DNA from 2 places in the Ruegeria sp. P10 genome. Region 2 is predicted to be linked to the other one. Evidence: riboswitches for the same ligand, from Rfam matches in the RefSeq annotation. Region 2 holds a riboswitch; the other holds the start of a gene.

The links. Region 2 has a riboswitch for cobalamin ahead of ACR0FB_RS16500 (aromatic ring-hydroxylating oxygenase subunit alpha). Riboswitches for the same ligand answer to the same signal wherever they lie in the genome.
Region 1: another riboswitch for cobalamin. It lies ahead of ACR0FB_RS08150 (DUF1636 family protein); the one in region 2 lies ahead of ACR0FB_RS16500 (aromatic ring-hydroxylating oxygenase subunit alpha).

What each region holds. Positions count from the first base shown of each region.
Region 1 covers NZ_JBQERJ010000004.1:54,695-61,999, reverse strand. Annotated here, with positions in the region: gene ACR0FB_RS08180 (hypothetical protein) at 1-285, opposite strand, end outside; gene ACR0FB_RS08175 (TolC family outer membrane protein) at 359-1,777, opposite strand; gene ACR0FB_RS08170 (protein-L-isoaspartate O-methyltransferase family protein) at 1,873-2,526, opposite strand; tRNA gene ACR0FB_RS08165 (tRNA-Cys) at 2,752-2,825, shown strand; gene ACR0FB_RS08160 (hypothetical protein) at 2,906-3,289, opposite strand; gene ACR0FB_RS08155 (SLC13 family permease) at 3,479-5,335, shown strand; cobalamin riboswitch at 5,563-5,769, shown strand; gene ACR0FB_RS08150 (DUF1636 family protein) at 5,862-6,233, shown strand; gene cobW (cobalamin biosynthesis protein CobW) at 6,235-7,290, shown strand; gene cobN (cobaltochelatase subunit CobN) at 7,294-7,305, shown strand, end outside.
Region 2 covers NZ_JBQERJ010000010.1:42,789-50,093, reverse strand. Annotated here, with positions in the region: gene ACR0FB_RS16540 (SDR family NAD(P)-dependent oxidoreductase) at 1-405, opposite strand, end outside; gene ACR0FB_RS16535 (NAD(P)/FAD-dependent oxidoreductase) at 599-1,930, shown strand; gene ACR0FB_RS16530 (chalcone isomerase family protein) at 1,884-2,429, shown strand; gene ACR0FB_RS16525 (MFS transporter) at 2,429-3,652, shown strand; gene ACR0FB_RS16520 (DUF3833 domain-containing protein) at 3,649-4,266, shown strand; gene ACR0FB_RS16515 (DUF3833 family protein) at 4,263-4,805, shown strand; gene ACR0FB_RS16510 (hypothetical protein) at 4,835-5,059, opposite strand; partial or broken gene ACR0FB_RS16505 (IS5/IS1182 family transposase) at 5,361-5,513, opposite strand; cobalamin riboswitch at 5,587-5,790, shown strand; gene ACR0FB_RS16500 (aromatic ring-hydroxylating oxygenase subunit alpha) at 5,873-7,126, shown strand; gene ACR0FB_RS16495 (FAD-binding oxidoreductase) at 7,132-7,305, shown strand, end outside.

The sequences.
Region 1 (7,305 bases), on a different contig from region 2:
CGCGTCATCCGCAGTGTTGGCAGGATCACCTGCCCTGACGATGTCGCAGGCACGCAGCAGCATCGGCTTGGCCGAGTCGGCAACATCAGCAGACGGCTTGGCGGGCATGATCTCGGGCTGAGCAGGTTTGCTGATGCGCAGCGCGTCCGTCAGCACCAAACGCCCCGGCTTTCGCGTAGCACCCTGTTGATCCGAAGAGGATTTACCGCGACTGTCTTCACTGACCAGACGTTTGACCGAAGACAGAACGTCTTCGATCCCTGCTTTTACGACGTTATCAGTCATTGTTCTCTACCGCTCTATCCTTGGATCGAGTGTAGCCAAACAATCTCAACCTCACAACAAATAGTATGGTCGATCAGTCCCGACGCAACGCTTTGAGGACGCGATCCAGATCTTTGCTCTGTTTGCTGACCCGTGCTGGCGCTTTTTTAACCAGGTTGTAATACAAGGTCGGATCGTAGATCTGCACCGCCAAACCCAGACGTTCAGCCGTCAGCAGACCCTGAGCCTGCAACAGTTCGTACGCTGCTCGAGTCCGTTCAGTTCGGGATCTCACTTCTGTGAGTTGCGCGTCCAGAAGATCTTGCTGAGCGTTCAGAACATCTAGAGTTGTTCGTGCACCCAAGGTGGCTTCTTCCCTGATCCCGTCAAAAGCGACCTGTGACGCACGAACTTGTTCTGTTGATGCTCTCAAGCTTGCGCTGGCCGCCTGAAACGCTGCGTAGCGGTCAGTGACACCTTGAGTGATGTTCTTCTGCACGTTTAGTAGGTTCGCGCGGTCGGCATCACGTACCGCCATCGCACGCCGTACATTTGCTGCCAAGCGACCACCGGCATAGATCGGCTGCCGGAAAGTCAACGAGATGCTCGCATCGTTGACATAATCGCTGTTATCATAGCGTTCAGTAACACCTGCATCAGCGTCAAGCGACACATTCGGACCCAAGTTAGCCCTTTGTTGCTCCACGATTAGATCCCTCGCGCGAACCTGATGCTGCGCTGAGAGAATCGCGGGATGGTTGCGTTGCGCCAAACTAACGGCTTCCGCCTCCGAACGCGGCAGGTTGGGCAGGTTCGGCTGACCCGCTGTTCGACCCGGTGCGTTGCCTACCGCATTGACGTATTCGGCTTGAGCGATGCTCAACTGGCCTCGAGCGACCGCAAGATCCGCTTGTGAACTGGCTAGCTGTGCTTCGGACAAAGCCACGTCGGTGCGGGTGACTTCGCCAACTTCAAACCGATCATTTGAAGCGCGGAGTTCTTCCGCAGAAACGTTCACGTTATTCTGCCGAATTTCAACTGTTTCTTCCTGCTCCAAGACGCTTAGATACGCTCGCGCGGCACGGATTAGGACCTCTTGTTCAATGTCAATCAGGGTTTGCCGGGTCGCCAAAACAGTTTCCTGAGCAGATTGCTTGCCCAGAATCGAAGCCCCACCATCATATACTAATTGGCTAAGCGTTAATCCGGTAAAAAACCTAGACGGCTCGTTCGTCGTGACTACGTTATTGACCCGCGACCGGGTGTAGTCTTGACTTACCTGCACGGCCCAGTTGACGATTGGCCGCAACGCTGAAAGCGCAATAGCCACATCTTCATCCGCAGCCCGCAAAAGCGCCCGATTCTGCTCCAGCAGACCGCTTGTATTATATGCACCGATGAAGGCGTCTGTTATGTTATCAGCCCACGCTGCACGCCCTGGCATTACGCTCATGGCAAGCCCTGCGGTCACTGCGAATGCCTTGACCAGCCTGCCTGTCGCCGAACCACGCATACCGAAATCCTCTCAAAACGAAATTACACTGCCCTGCAGGCAGTTTGCGGCCTTGTTTTCAACTAATCAAGGCGGAAGAAAAATCTATCGGCGGACTATAGCGAAAATGCACACTCCGCCGAAAAGCTCTCTAGTATCGGTGCACTGGCGTTGAAGGCATCCCTCCAGCTGACCCGGCCTCCGGTCTTTCGACCGATCCGCACAGTTCCAAGATTGCCTTCAACAAACAGGCATGCAATCCGGCCATGTTCCTTGAGCTGATCCAACAGGGCGTCGGGAATCCGTTCAACACCGCCCTGCACCATGATCGCATCGTAAGGGCCGTGCTCAGCCGCACCCTGCTCCAAAGGACCGACGTGGATAATGGCATTGTCCACATCGGCCTCAGCCAATAGGCTTTGCGCCTCGGACGCCAGCGAGTCGTCGCTTTCCACACCAACAACCAACTGCGCCATACGCGCGGCAACCGCAGTGGAATACCCCGTCGCCGGACCGATATCGAGAATCATCTCGTCGTTCGAAATGTTGAGCGCATCCAGCATTTTAGCAAGCGTTCTCGGCTCGAGCATACAGCGCCCGTTGCCCAGATCGATCACACTGTCGGCATAGGCGGCCTCACGCTGTGCGTCAGGCACGAAGTTTTCGCGCGGGACGTTCAACATCGCCTCAATGATCGGGAACTTTGTAACATCCGAAGGCCGGATTTGCGTATCAACCATAGTGCGGCGCCGGGCAGCGAAATCTGTCATAGGATCTCTCGAGTCATTCCCAAAGTTACCCGGCTTTTGCCACATCCTGAAACGCCCAGCAACGGCCCTGTTGACGCAACCCCCCTGCGCCCGTGCGTTTGCGGTTGCGGGCTTCGGCAAATTTCAATCTCGTCGACAAAATTGCGCGCAATCCTCTGGACGCCCCTTTGGAAAGCTGCTAAAACCCCACGCACACCACGGCAAGTATCTGATTTTACTTGAAAAGGCGAGTTGGCGGAGTGGTGACGCAGCGGATTGCAAATCCGTGTACACCGGTTCGATTCCGGTACTCGCCTCCACTACCTCCAACGACTTGAGATACTTTTTCCCTCCTCGAGGTTCAATATCCAACCAACTATTGGATTTTTCATCCAACCAACTATTGGATTTTTCGTGTTGCGATCTTGTTCTGTTCCATCCGACTGCGAGCATTCTGGGCATATGCCGCCAGCTTGCGTTCAGGCAACACCCCGCCGTACTTCCTTGGCATCTTCACCTCGAAATGATCAGAATTGGTGACCTGAATTATTTGTCCGGCCCGTTTAGGTGTAAACCATTCTTGTGGGCAGTTTGCGATCAGGGACGGCCAAGCCGGCCCTTTGCCCGGTTCAGGCGGCGGCAGAATGGTACTGCAAACAAAGCTGTCGGATTGTCTGTTGTTCGTGGCTGGAATTGACTTGCCATTACCTGTGCTGCTTCGACCTTGTTGGAACGGCATCGCGCCGGTACGAAACGTGCTGGTTTCTTCATGCAATTTGGTCAATCCTTCTTTCTGACGTGTTCGTCAAACGGGGTTCCCGAAAGCATTGCTCCCACAGCAACCATTGAGCAACATTATGTCTCAACATCGCCGAAAAACGAAACTTCATGACAAGTCGGGAGGGATGAACTAGGAATCTAACAAAGAAAAAGTTCTGGACGTATTGTGGAACATATTGCCTTTACCTTCGAGATGGGGGTCGTTTGCACCCTTCTGGCTTTCACCGTTTTTCTGTTCGTTTCCGAGATCATAAGGATCGACCTTTCCGCCATATTGGTTCTGGTTCTCATAGGCTTGCTCAGCTACGCGCCCGGGCTGGAAAATTTGGCGGATGTCACCCTTCTGTTCGACGGCTTCGCATCCAATGCCGTCATCTCGATCATTGCGGTTATGATCGTCGGGGCCGGTCTGGACAAGACGGGGATCATGAACAAGGTGGCTGCCGTCATACTCAAATACGGCGGCAAATCCGAAGGCAGGGTTGTACCAATCATTTCCGGCACCGTTGGCGTCATATCCTCGTTCATGCAGAATGTAGGCGCCGCTGCTCTGTTTCTGCCGGTTGTCAGCCGAATTTCCACACGGTCAGGCATACCGCTGTCGCGCCTGCTCATGCCAATGGGATTCTGCGCCATTTTGGGCGGCACAATGACGATGGTCGGGTCGTCTCCTCTTATCCTGCTGAACGATCTGATCCTGACGGCAAATGACAGTCTGCCGGCCTCTCAAAAAATGGAGCCCTTCGGCCTGTTCTCGGTCACGCCGATCGGTGCGGTTCTGATCCTGACGGGAATTGGTTACTTTCTGCTGTTGGGACGCTGGGTTTTGCCGGAGGCTGAAGGACCTGACAATACGGGTACCGGACAAGGGACACAGGAATACCTGCAAAGGGTCTATGGCCTCAAAGCTGATGTGTTCGAAGTCGTGGTGCCCGAGGACAGCCCCCTGGTCGGCGAGATTCTGGCCGACATCAACCACGAAAACCACCTGTACATCATTTCAACCTTCTATCGCGGCAAAACCTCGATGGTTCAGGTTTTGACAGCGGAAATTGCAGCGCCGTGTCGGCTGGCCATCGTCGGCCGCCGTTGGGAGGTCGAGAAGTTCGCCGAGAAATACGGGCTGACCGTTCTTCCGGACTTGGACATTTTCGTCGAAGAGTTCGCCCCAACCAATGCAGGCGTGGCCGAGGTGGTCATCACGCCTGACAGCAAGCTGATCGGCAAATGCCCCCGCGAGCTTTTGTTTCGCAAGACCTACGGGATGTCGCTGCTGGCCATTCACCGCGGCGAAGAGACGCTGAGCCATGTCGAGACCGAGGATCACGAATCCACTCAGATCGGGCTCGAAAAGTTTCAGGCGGGCGACATGCTTGTGGCCCATACCAGATGGGACAACCTGATGCGGATCAAACGAGATCCGGATTTCGTCGTTGTGACGACAGACTTTCCTCAGGACGAGCTGAGGCCGCAAAAAGTCGGCTGGGCCCTGGCATTCTTCGCCATTTCGCTGTCGTTGATCCTGTTCACGGACGTCCGGCTTTCACTCTGTCTTCTTACCGGCGCGGTGGGCATGATGCTGACCCGTGTGCTCAGCGTGGACGAGGCGTACCGCGCGGTCGGATGGAACACCGTATTCCTGCTCGCCTGCCTCATACCTTTGGGACAAGCCGTGCAGAACACAGGCACGGCCGCGTGGATCGCCCAGCAGATCATGATAATTCTGGACGGCTGGCCGCTCTGGTCGTTGCAAACCGGCATCGCCATTCTGGCGACGGCCTTTTCTTTGGTCATGTCCAACGTGGGGGCCACGGTCCTGCTGGTGCCTCTGGCAGTATCGATTGCGGTGGCGGCGGGTGGAAACCCGGCCGTCTTTGCCCTGACGGTCGCCATATCGACCTCGAACAGCTTCATCATCCCAACCCATCAGGTAAACGCGTTGATCATGGGTCCGGCCGGATACAAGGTGATGGATTTCGTCCGCTCCGGCGGAATAATGACGGCGCTGTTTCTGGTCGTCTCCCTGCTCATGATCAACGTCATCTATTAGCGCAAGAGGATCTGCGGTGTTCGGTGGTCTTTTCCCATCATCGGGACAGGTTCAGTCAAGGCACCCGTTCACCATAGTCTACGCCCCTTGCTAACATACTGTTCGTCGCCCGGCCCATCTCAGGCTGGGTCCCGGCACGCCATGCCGCCCATCGACGCCCACAGGTCGCTTTCCATGCCTCTGCATCATTGTTGCGCGCGACTCGCTTGACAAGCAGGCCAGCGGTGCCGCATGTCCCTTTCGTTGGTGTCGGTGACAGCCGATGAAAAGGGAATGCGTCAACGGTCTTGCCGCCAAACGCAGCCGCCCCCGCGACCGTGAACGGAGAGGATGCCCAATGCCACTGGCCCGAAAGCCGGGAAGGCGGGACATCCGACAGAGGCCCGCCTCTGGCATCCGCAAGCCGGGAGACCTGCCAACAACCGAAGTTGAAACCGGGCGGGGTGTTCCGGTGTCGGGTCCATGACCATTCGTGGCCCGCATGAAACCCCGTCCCCCGCGAAGAGGATTTGGGGGGATGAGAGACATGACCGATACCGCACCAGTCGAGTTGCTGGTCTGTACCACCTGCCGTCGCGGCCTGCCTGTGGAAGATGACACGCAACGCCCGGGCGCTTTGTTACACAAGGCTCTGGAACAGGCGGACCTGCCCGACGGTGTCACCCTGAAAGCCGTTGAATGCCTGTCAAACTGTGATCAAGGCTGTTCGATCGTGTTGCGCGGGCCGGGCCGCTGGACCTTCGTGTATGAAAACCTGAACGAAACAGATCATGTCGACGTCATCGTCGACGGCGCGACCAAGTATCTGGCCACCGAAGATGGTTTGGTGAAATGGCGCGAACGCCCCGAACATTTTCGCAAGAACTGTGCCTCGCGCATTCCCCCCATTGGAGCCTGACATGTCGAACCTCGAAAAACTCCCCGTCACAGTGATCACCGGCTTTCTGGGATCGGGTAAGACCACTTTGGTGCGTCACCTGATGCAGAACCCACAGGGCAAGCGCCTTGCTGTCGTGGTCAACGAGTTCGGCGATGTAGGCGTCGATGGCGACATCCTGAAATCCTGCGCCATTCCTGATTGCCCGGCGGAAAACATCGTGGAACTGGCCAATGGCTGCATCTGTTGCACCGTGGCAGATGATTTCATTCCCACCATCGAGGCCCTGATGGCGTTGGAGCCACGCCCGGATCACATCCTGATCGAAACCAGCGGTCTGGCCCTGCCGAAACCGCTGCTCAAGGCATTCGACTGGCCTGACATCCGCTCGAAGATCACCGTCGACGGCGTGATCGCCCTGGCCGATGCCGAGGCCGTGGCCGCAGGCCGCTTCGCGCCCAATGTCGAAGCAGTGGATGCGCAGCGCATGGCCGATGACTCGATCGACCACGAAACGCCCCTGTCCGAGGTGTTCGAGGATCAGATCTCGTGCGCTGACATCATCCTGCTGACCAAGCCCGACCTCGCCGGCCCCGAAGGCGTGGCCAAAGCGCGCGAGATCATCGCCGCCGAGGCGCCGCGCCCCCTGCCCGTCGTCGAAGTGGCCGAAGGTGCCGTGGACGTGCGCGTTGTGCTGGGTCTGGAAGCCGCCGCCGAGGATGACATGGACGCCCGACCCTCGCATCACGACGGCCATCACGATCACGAGCATGACGATTTCGAAAGCATCATCGTCGAGCTGCCCGAGCAGACCGATCCGGCCCAACTGGTCGCCAATATCGAACGCCTGGCCAATGAACTGAACATCCTGCGCGTCAAAGGGTATGCCGCCGTTCAGGGCAAACCCATGCGCCTGCTGGTCCAGGCAGTGGGTGCCCGCGTGCGTCACCAGTATGACCGCCCGTGGGAACCCGGTGAAGAACGCCGTTCGCGTCTGGTCGTCATCGCCGAGCATGACGATATCAAAGAGGCGGAAATCCGCGAAATCCTCGTGGGTGTGCGTGAGGCCGCCGAGTAAGCCATGCACGTCGTC
Region 2 (7,305 bases):
CAGTGACCCGATCAGAGTAACCTCTCCCTGGCCTGCCCGGACAAAACCCGGAACGGTTTCACCCAGAACCCGCAGCGCACCCAGATAGTTCACATCGCTCATCCTGAGCGACGCCTCGGTGTCCCATTCGGGCGAACGCATGGGGTCATAAGCCCCGGCATTGTAAACCAGCCCATCGACATGCCCCGCCTCGGCAACAGCCGAACGAACAGAGTCTAAATGGGTCACATCGCACCGAATCGCGCGCGCATCCGACAGTTCAGAACACAGTTCGGACAACCTCTCAAGATTGCGCGCAGACAGGATCAGGGAAGCACCCTGTTGGCCAAGCGCATGCGCCAAAGCGCGACCCAGCCCTTCGCTAGCGCCGATGATCCAAATGGTTTTGCCGTCAAAGCTGCTCATGTGTGGGCCGATTCAGTTGTGTTTCACGATAATACGGCCTTGCGCCCGCTTCGGATCAAAACGGTGGCGCAGGTCACGGAAGCTCAAACCAGACGCCACAAGGTAGTGCATCTGTTAAAAACTTCTAATCGGATTGATCCACTTGTGCCTACCCTGCGTATCTTCTTGTAAACTGTCACATAAAGAGGCTGGAATGTTCGACGAACCCCGGGGTGTACGGAAGAAAATCGCGATTGTAGGTGCAGGCATTTCGGGTCTTTCCGCCGCTTACTATCTTTCAAAAAACAACGACGTGACAGTCTATGAAGCCGAGCCTCGGCTTGGTGGCCATGCCCGCACGGTGATGGCCGGAAAGAACGGGGATCAACCGGTCGATACGGGCTTTATCGTCTTCAACTATGCGACATATCCCTACCTGACCCGGCTGTTTGATGAGCTCGGCGTGCCCGTGATCGAAAGCGAGATGAGCTTTGGCGCGACAATCGACAATGGCCGCATTGAATACGGGTTGAACAATCTGCGCACACTGACCGCTCAAAAGCGCAATCTGGCGCGTCCGGCTTACTATAAGATGATCGCTGATATTCTGCGGTTTGGCAAAGAAGCCCCCGGAGCCGCCAAGGACGATGACACCACGATTGGCGAATTGGTGGACCAGCTGCGGCTGGGTCACTGGTTCCGGCACAATTATCTGATGCCGATGTGCGGTGCCATCTGGTCCACGCCGGTCGAGTTCGTGGATCAGTTCCCCGCACGCTCTTTGGTACAGTTTTTCCGCAATCACGCTTTGCTGGCAAGTGGTCGCGCAAACCAGCATCAATGGTACACGGTCAAAGGCGGCAGCATAGAGTATGTCCGCCGGATCGACGCAGCCCTTCGTGCGCGGGGGGCAGAAATACGTCTGGCCAGCCCCGTTCAGAATATATCCCGTGACGAGATGGGCATCACCATCCACAGCCAGGGCGCCGTGGATCAGTTCGATGAAATCATCCTGGCCACCCATTCGGACCAGTCGCTTGCCATTTTAGGTGATGGCGCGACCCCCGCGGAAGCCGCTGCATTGGGCGCAATCCGCTACCAGCCCAATATGGCCATATTGCATTGTGACCCAGGTCAGATGCCAAAGCGGCGCGCCTGCTGGTCAAGCTGGACCTATCGTTCGCAAGCCGGAGACGTGGGGGTAACCTACTGGATGAACCGGCTTCAGAACATTCCGGACAGTGACCCGCTGTTTGTAACGCTGAACGCTTCATCAGAAATTCCCGCGGAAAAGATCTATGACAAAGTCGAATTTGCCCATCCGGTCTTCGACAAGGCCGCGCTGAAGGCGCAAGGGCAAATCCGCGAGATGCAGGGACAGAACCGAACCTGGTTTGCCGGTGCTTACAACCGGCACGGATTTCACGAAGACGGGATAGCCAGCGCGATGCATGTCGTTGCTCGAATAAATGGTGCCCCGCAAACCATCGGAGCTGATAATGGCATTCTTGGGAAAGACCCGGCCCTATCTGTTGCCGCAGAATAAGGCGATATGGCGCACAGCGTTTCTTGCACTTTCCTTGCTGATCCCCAATGGGCTGATCGCATCGCCGGTCACGGAAGAACTGAACGGTGCCCAACTGCGCGGAACCGCGACGTTCCGGTATCTGGGTTTGCCGATCTATGACGCCAAACTCTATACGCCCAAAGGTGCGCCGTTCAGTTGGAGCGAAGATATCGCCCTGCAACTGACTTATCGCAAGAACATCAAGAAGAAAGCGCTGGTCAATTCGACGCTTGACGAGATGGACCGCATTGGCCGTTCAGCACCGGTTCGCGACCAACTGAACCGGTGTTTCAAAGCCGTGGCAAAAGGGGACAGCTATCTGGCGGTTTCTGATGGTCCCGACAAGGTCAGTTTCTGGTTGAACGGGCAAAAGACGTGCACCATGGCGCATCCGGGCATCAAGCGCAGTTTCATGTCTGTATTTCTGGGAGACAACACGCGGTCCGCGTCCTTCACGCGCAGGCTACAGGGGCGGTGATGCTCTATCCCCGGGTCAGTCTCTATGCGCTGATGCTCGCTGCGGCGGGTATCCCGCTTTATATCCACTTGCCGCGCTTTGCAGCCGTGAACCTGGGTATTGGCCTTGGGGTCATTGGTACGGTGCTGCTGGTGATCCGTTTGGTGGATCTGGTGCAGGATCCGCTGATCGGTTGGGCAATCGACCGATGGCCCGGCGGCCAGCTTGCATTTGCCGCGATGGCGGCTTTGGGGCTGGCGATCGGGTTTCCCCTGCTTTTCAATCTGCCGCAGGGTGCCAGCGTGCCGGAACTGGTCGCGATCCTGATCTTGCTGTTCTCGGCGTACAGCCTGGGAACCATCCTTCTTTATGGTCGCAGCGCAACTCTGGCGAAGCGAACCGATCCGAAAGAGCTGATGACACTGGCCGCCTATCGTGAAGGCGGGCAGTTGACCGGGGTGGTCATCGCAGCCAGCGCTCCGGCCCTGTTGGTTGCTTTCGGGGCACACTCCCAAGGCTACCCCGCATTCGGCGCGTTCCTGGGGCTGCTGTCCGTTGTGACCCTGACACTGACGATCCCGATCTGGCGACGCAGACCGATCACCGGATCAGGCCTGTCCTTTGCGGGTCTGGGTCAGGCCGGTGGCTTGCGCCTTCTTGCGCTGGCTTTGGTCAACAGCCTCCCGGTTGCCATAACCTCCACCCTGTTTCTGTTTTTTGTGGAAGACCGGCTGCAACTGCCGGGCAAGGCGGGTCCTTTGTTGATCCTGTTCTTCCTGAGCGCAGGCGCGAGCGTTCCGCTCTGGGCAAAGCTCAGTAACAAAATTGGCCCGAAACAGACTCTGATTATTGCCATGCCGCTCTCGATCGCCGGCTTTATCGGCGCTGCCACACTGAGTTCAGGAAACCTTGCGGGTTTTGCAATGATCTGTCTCGCCTCGGGCGCGGCGCTGGGCGCGGATATGGTCGTGTTGCCGGCCATGTTCTCGATCGTGCTTACCCGGGCCGGGCTGAACGCATCAGCCGCGTTTGGCATCTGGTCCTTCGCTGGCAAACTGGGCCTCGCCCTGGCTGCCTTTTTCACTCTGCCGCTGCTGGAACGCAGCGGTTTCACCCCCGGTCAAACCAATTCAGCACAGGCACTGGATACACTCAATCTTGCCTATGCGGTGCTGCCCTGCATCCTGAAAGTCGGAGCGTTCGGGATGGTGTTGACCCTGCCCACCGAGGTCACAAGCAAATGAACGCTTTCACCATCATCCTTCTGGTCCTTCTGACCGCTGTCTTCATCCGTGCAAGGCTGCTGAGCTTTCGCGCGCAATCGCCGTCCGATTACAGTGGCACCGGGCCAGATTTTTCCCTGAAAAAGCACCTGAACGGAGAGATCTTGTCCGAAGGCCTGATCTATGGCCCCAACGGCAAAATGTCGAACAGCTTTGTCGCGCGCATGTCCGGCGAATGGCAAGGCAACTCGGGCACGCTGACCGAGTACTTCACCTATTCCAACGGAAAACAGATGACCCGCAAATGGTACCTGACGCTGGGAACTGGCAACACATTCACGGCAATGGCGGATGATATCGTGGGCGAAGGTCGGGGCATTATCTCGGGGTCCACGGTGAAACTGACCTATCGTATCATTCTGCCAGATGACGCTGGTGGACACACACTGGATGTCACCGATTGGATGTACCTGACAGAAACCGGCGTCATCATGAATCGGTCCGAGATGCGCAAGTTTGGCGTCAAGGTCGCGGAACTGATCGCCACAATGCGTCCAAGCCCCAGATCGAAACCGATGCATCCAAGTGGGTCAAACGGGTATGACGCGACTTCGGAAGGGAAGCCGTTGCAATGATCACCTTTCGCTCTTTCATCGCCTGCGTCGCCATCGCAAGCCTTACACTTCTGGCGGCCTGCTCCAGCAAACCGAAGGTACCAAAAACGTTTCTGTCGGACCGGCAGTTGAACCTGGAAGAGTTTTTTGAGGGTAAAACAGTGGCCTACGGTCAGTTTCAGGATGTTCTGGGAAATATCCCCCGCAGATTCACGGTTGATATCGACGGAACATGGGACGGCGAAACCCTGACCCTGGTCGAAGACTTCGTCTACGACGATGGCGCGACGGAACAACGCATCTGGACATTGACCAAAACCGGAGAGGATACGTGGACCGGTACGGCGCCTGGCGTGCTGGGCACCGCCAGCGGGATTGAACGCGGGGATACGTTCAACTGGAAATACAAGATCGACCTGCCGATCAAGGACGGGACCATGCGTGTCAAATTCGACGACTGGATGTGGCTGCTGGATGACGACCGTCTGCTGAACCGCGCGTATGTCTCACGCTATGGCGTCCGTCTGGGTGAAGTCATCCTGTTCTTCGAGAAGAAATAGGGCCGTCAGGCCCGGTTTCATCACAAAAGTCAGTAGAAAATAAACTCGTCCACCAATGCTGTCGTCGATCCCTTGACCTCACCGGCCGTGTTTGCCCTTGGCCCGTCCGAGGCTGCGCCCTCGGCGCGTTCGCCGCCCTCGACCTTCAAGCGCGCGCGTTCTATCTGCCCCCAGAGGAAAAACAGACCATCCCGTTTTCCCATGAGGCGCGAAGGAACTGTTGTCCGCAAAACACCTGTTTTCGGTTTTGGCATCTGCTCTCTTACTGCCTCCGGTGTTTTCCACCATTTTCGGAAAACGTAATGGTTTTTCCCGAAAAAGACAATTTTTTATGGACAAAATGAGGTTTTCTACCGTCCGTTGACAGGATGGACTGACAACTCTCGCATGACGGATATTCGCCTTCTTCACCTGCCTCATGGCAAGCCAGCACTATCCCAAACGGATCAACTTCACCCAAAAGGGTTTGCTGCAAACCTCCTTCACTTGGCCTGACTCTCTCTTTTCCAGCCATGCTCAGGCGACGTGCAGCGTTTCGTTTCTGAGCAGAGCAGCCGGGCCTTCGCTGTCACGGCTGGGGGACAATTTGACGGCCCGGATGTCAGACGTGGCCGCATCCATCGCAAAGCCCACTGGCCCCTGCAGAACGCCGTGCTGGCGGGCTTGCCATGCCCCTGTGCCAAGGACCGTGATCCCGGCGCCGTCCACTCAGCCGGAAAATTTCCATGTCTGTTTTGAAACCGGAAATGTCGCAAGCATTTCAGCGCCCAAGCAGGTAGAAAGTAGGCTGCCATCGTGAGGTGCCGCTGTTTGATTCTCAGACCGCGGAGAATTGGGAAGCCGGTGGAATTCCGGCGCTGCCCCCGCAACGGTAAGGAAGGTCAGGTTCGACAATCAACCACTGGGACGAGGATCCCGGGAAGGTGTCGCAACCGGGTGCAAGCCCCTTTCAAGTCCGGAAACCAGCCTTGCAGATATGTCAAACCGCGGGTGGCGGTGGGGGCACGGGTTTCGGACGTGGTCCTCGCGCGCCTCCGGACGGTTCCTCCCTGTCATCTGCCCAAGCAATGCCGCGGGGCGCGGCAGGAGAGCCAGAAGTGAACAATGTCCAAAACCTGTTGGCGCGTCGAATCCCGGGCTATGCTCTGGAACGGGCCTTTTACACCGACCCCGAGATCTTTCAGACCGACCTGGAAACCATCCACTATCGCGAATGGCTCTTTGCCATTCCGGCCTGTGAACTGGTGAAAGCCGGCGACTATGTAACGTACAACGTGGGTGCCTATCGCGTGATCATCGTGCGCGGCGCCGACAACCAGATCCGGGCGTTTCACAACACCTGCCGCCATCGCGGCTCGATCATATGCAAGGCGGCAAAAGGCAACGCGCCGAAGCTGGTTTGCCCGTATCACCAATGGACCTACGAGCTTGACGGCTCTTTGCTGTGGGCCCGCGACATGGGGCCAGAGTTTGATCCCAGACAGCATGGTTTGAAGACGGTTCATTGCCGCGAGCTTGCCGGGTTGGTCTATATCTGTCTGGCGGATGTCGCCCCGGATTTTGACACGTTTGCCAATATCGCGCGCCCGTATCTTGAGCCGCATGATCTTGCGAATGCCAAGGTCGCATTCGAAAGCTCGATCATCGAGAACGGCAACTGGAAACTGGTCTGGGAAAACAATCGCGAGTGCTATCACTGCGGCGGCAACCACCCTGCGCTGTGCCGGACCTTCCCTGATGATCCGGGCGTGACGGGGATCGAAGGCGGTGAAACCCCAGCCTATATGCAAGCCCATTTCGACAGGTGCCAGTCAGCGGGTATGCCATCGCAGTTCTATCTGCACGAGGACGGCCAATTCCGTCTGGCGCGCATGCCGCTGAAAGAAGGCGCCGAGAGCTATACGATGGACGGGAAATCCGCCGTGCGCCGCTGGTTGGGCCGGTCGCCCTTTGCGGATGCGGGATCGCTTTTGAAGTTCCACTATCCGACTACGTGGAACCACTTTCTTGCCGATCACTCGATTGTTTTCCGTGTTACGCCGATCAGCCCGACAGAGACCGAGGTCACGACCAAATGGCTGGTCAACAAGGATGCGGTTGAAGGCGTTGACTACGATGTGAAACGCCTGACCGAAGTCTGGGTCGCCACAAATGACGAAGACCGTCAGGTGGTCGAGGACAACCAGCAGGGCATCAACAGCCCGGCCTATGTGCCCGGCCCGTATTCAGCCATTCAGGAATCCGGCGTACTGCAATTCGTGGATTGGTATTGCAGCACAGTGTCGGCCCGCCTGACCCCTGACTACATGGCGGCGGAGTAAGTCTGATGAAAGATCTGGACACGCTTTCATCAGCCGTTTGGCAGGATGGAGAGATGCTGGAATGTGTCTCGGTCGTGCCCGAGATGCCGAACACCGCCAGCTTTTCGTTCCGGGCCCCCTCTGGGGCGCAGTTCGCCTATCACCCCGGTCAGTTCCTGACGCTCGAGATTCCGGCGCTT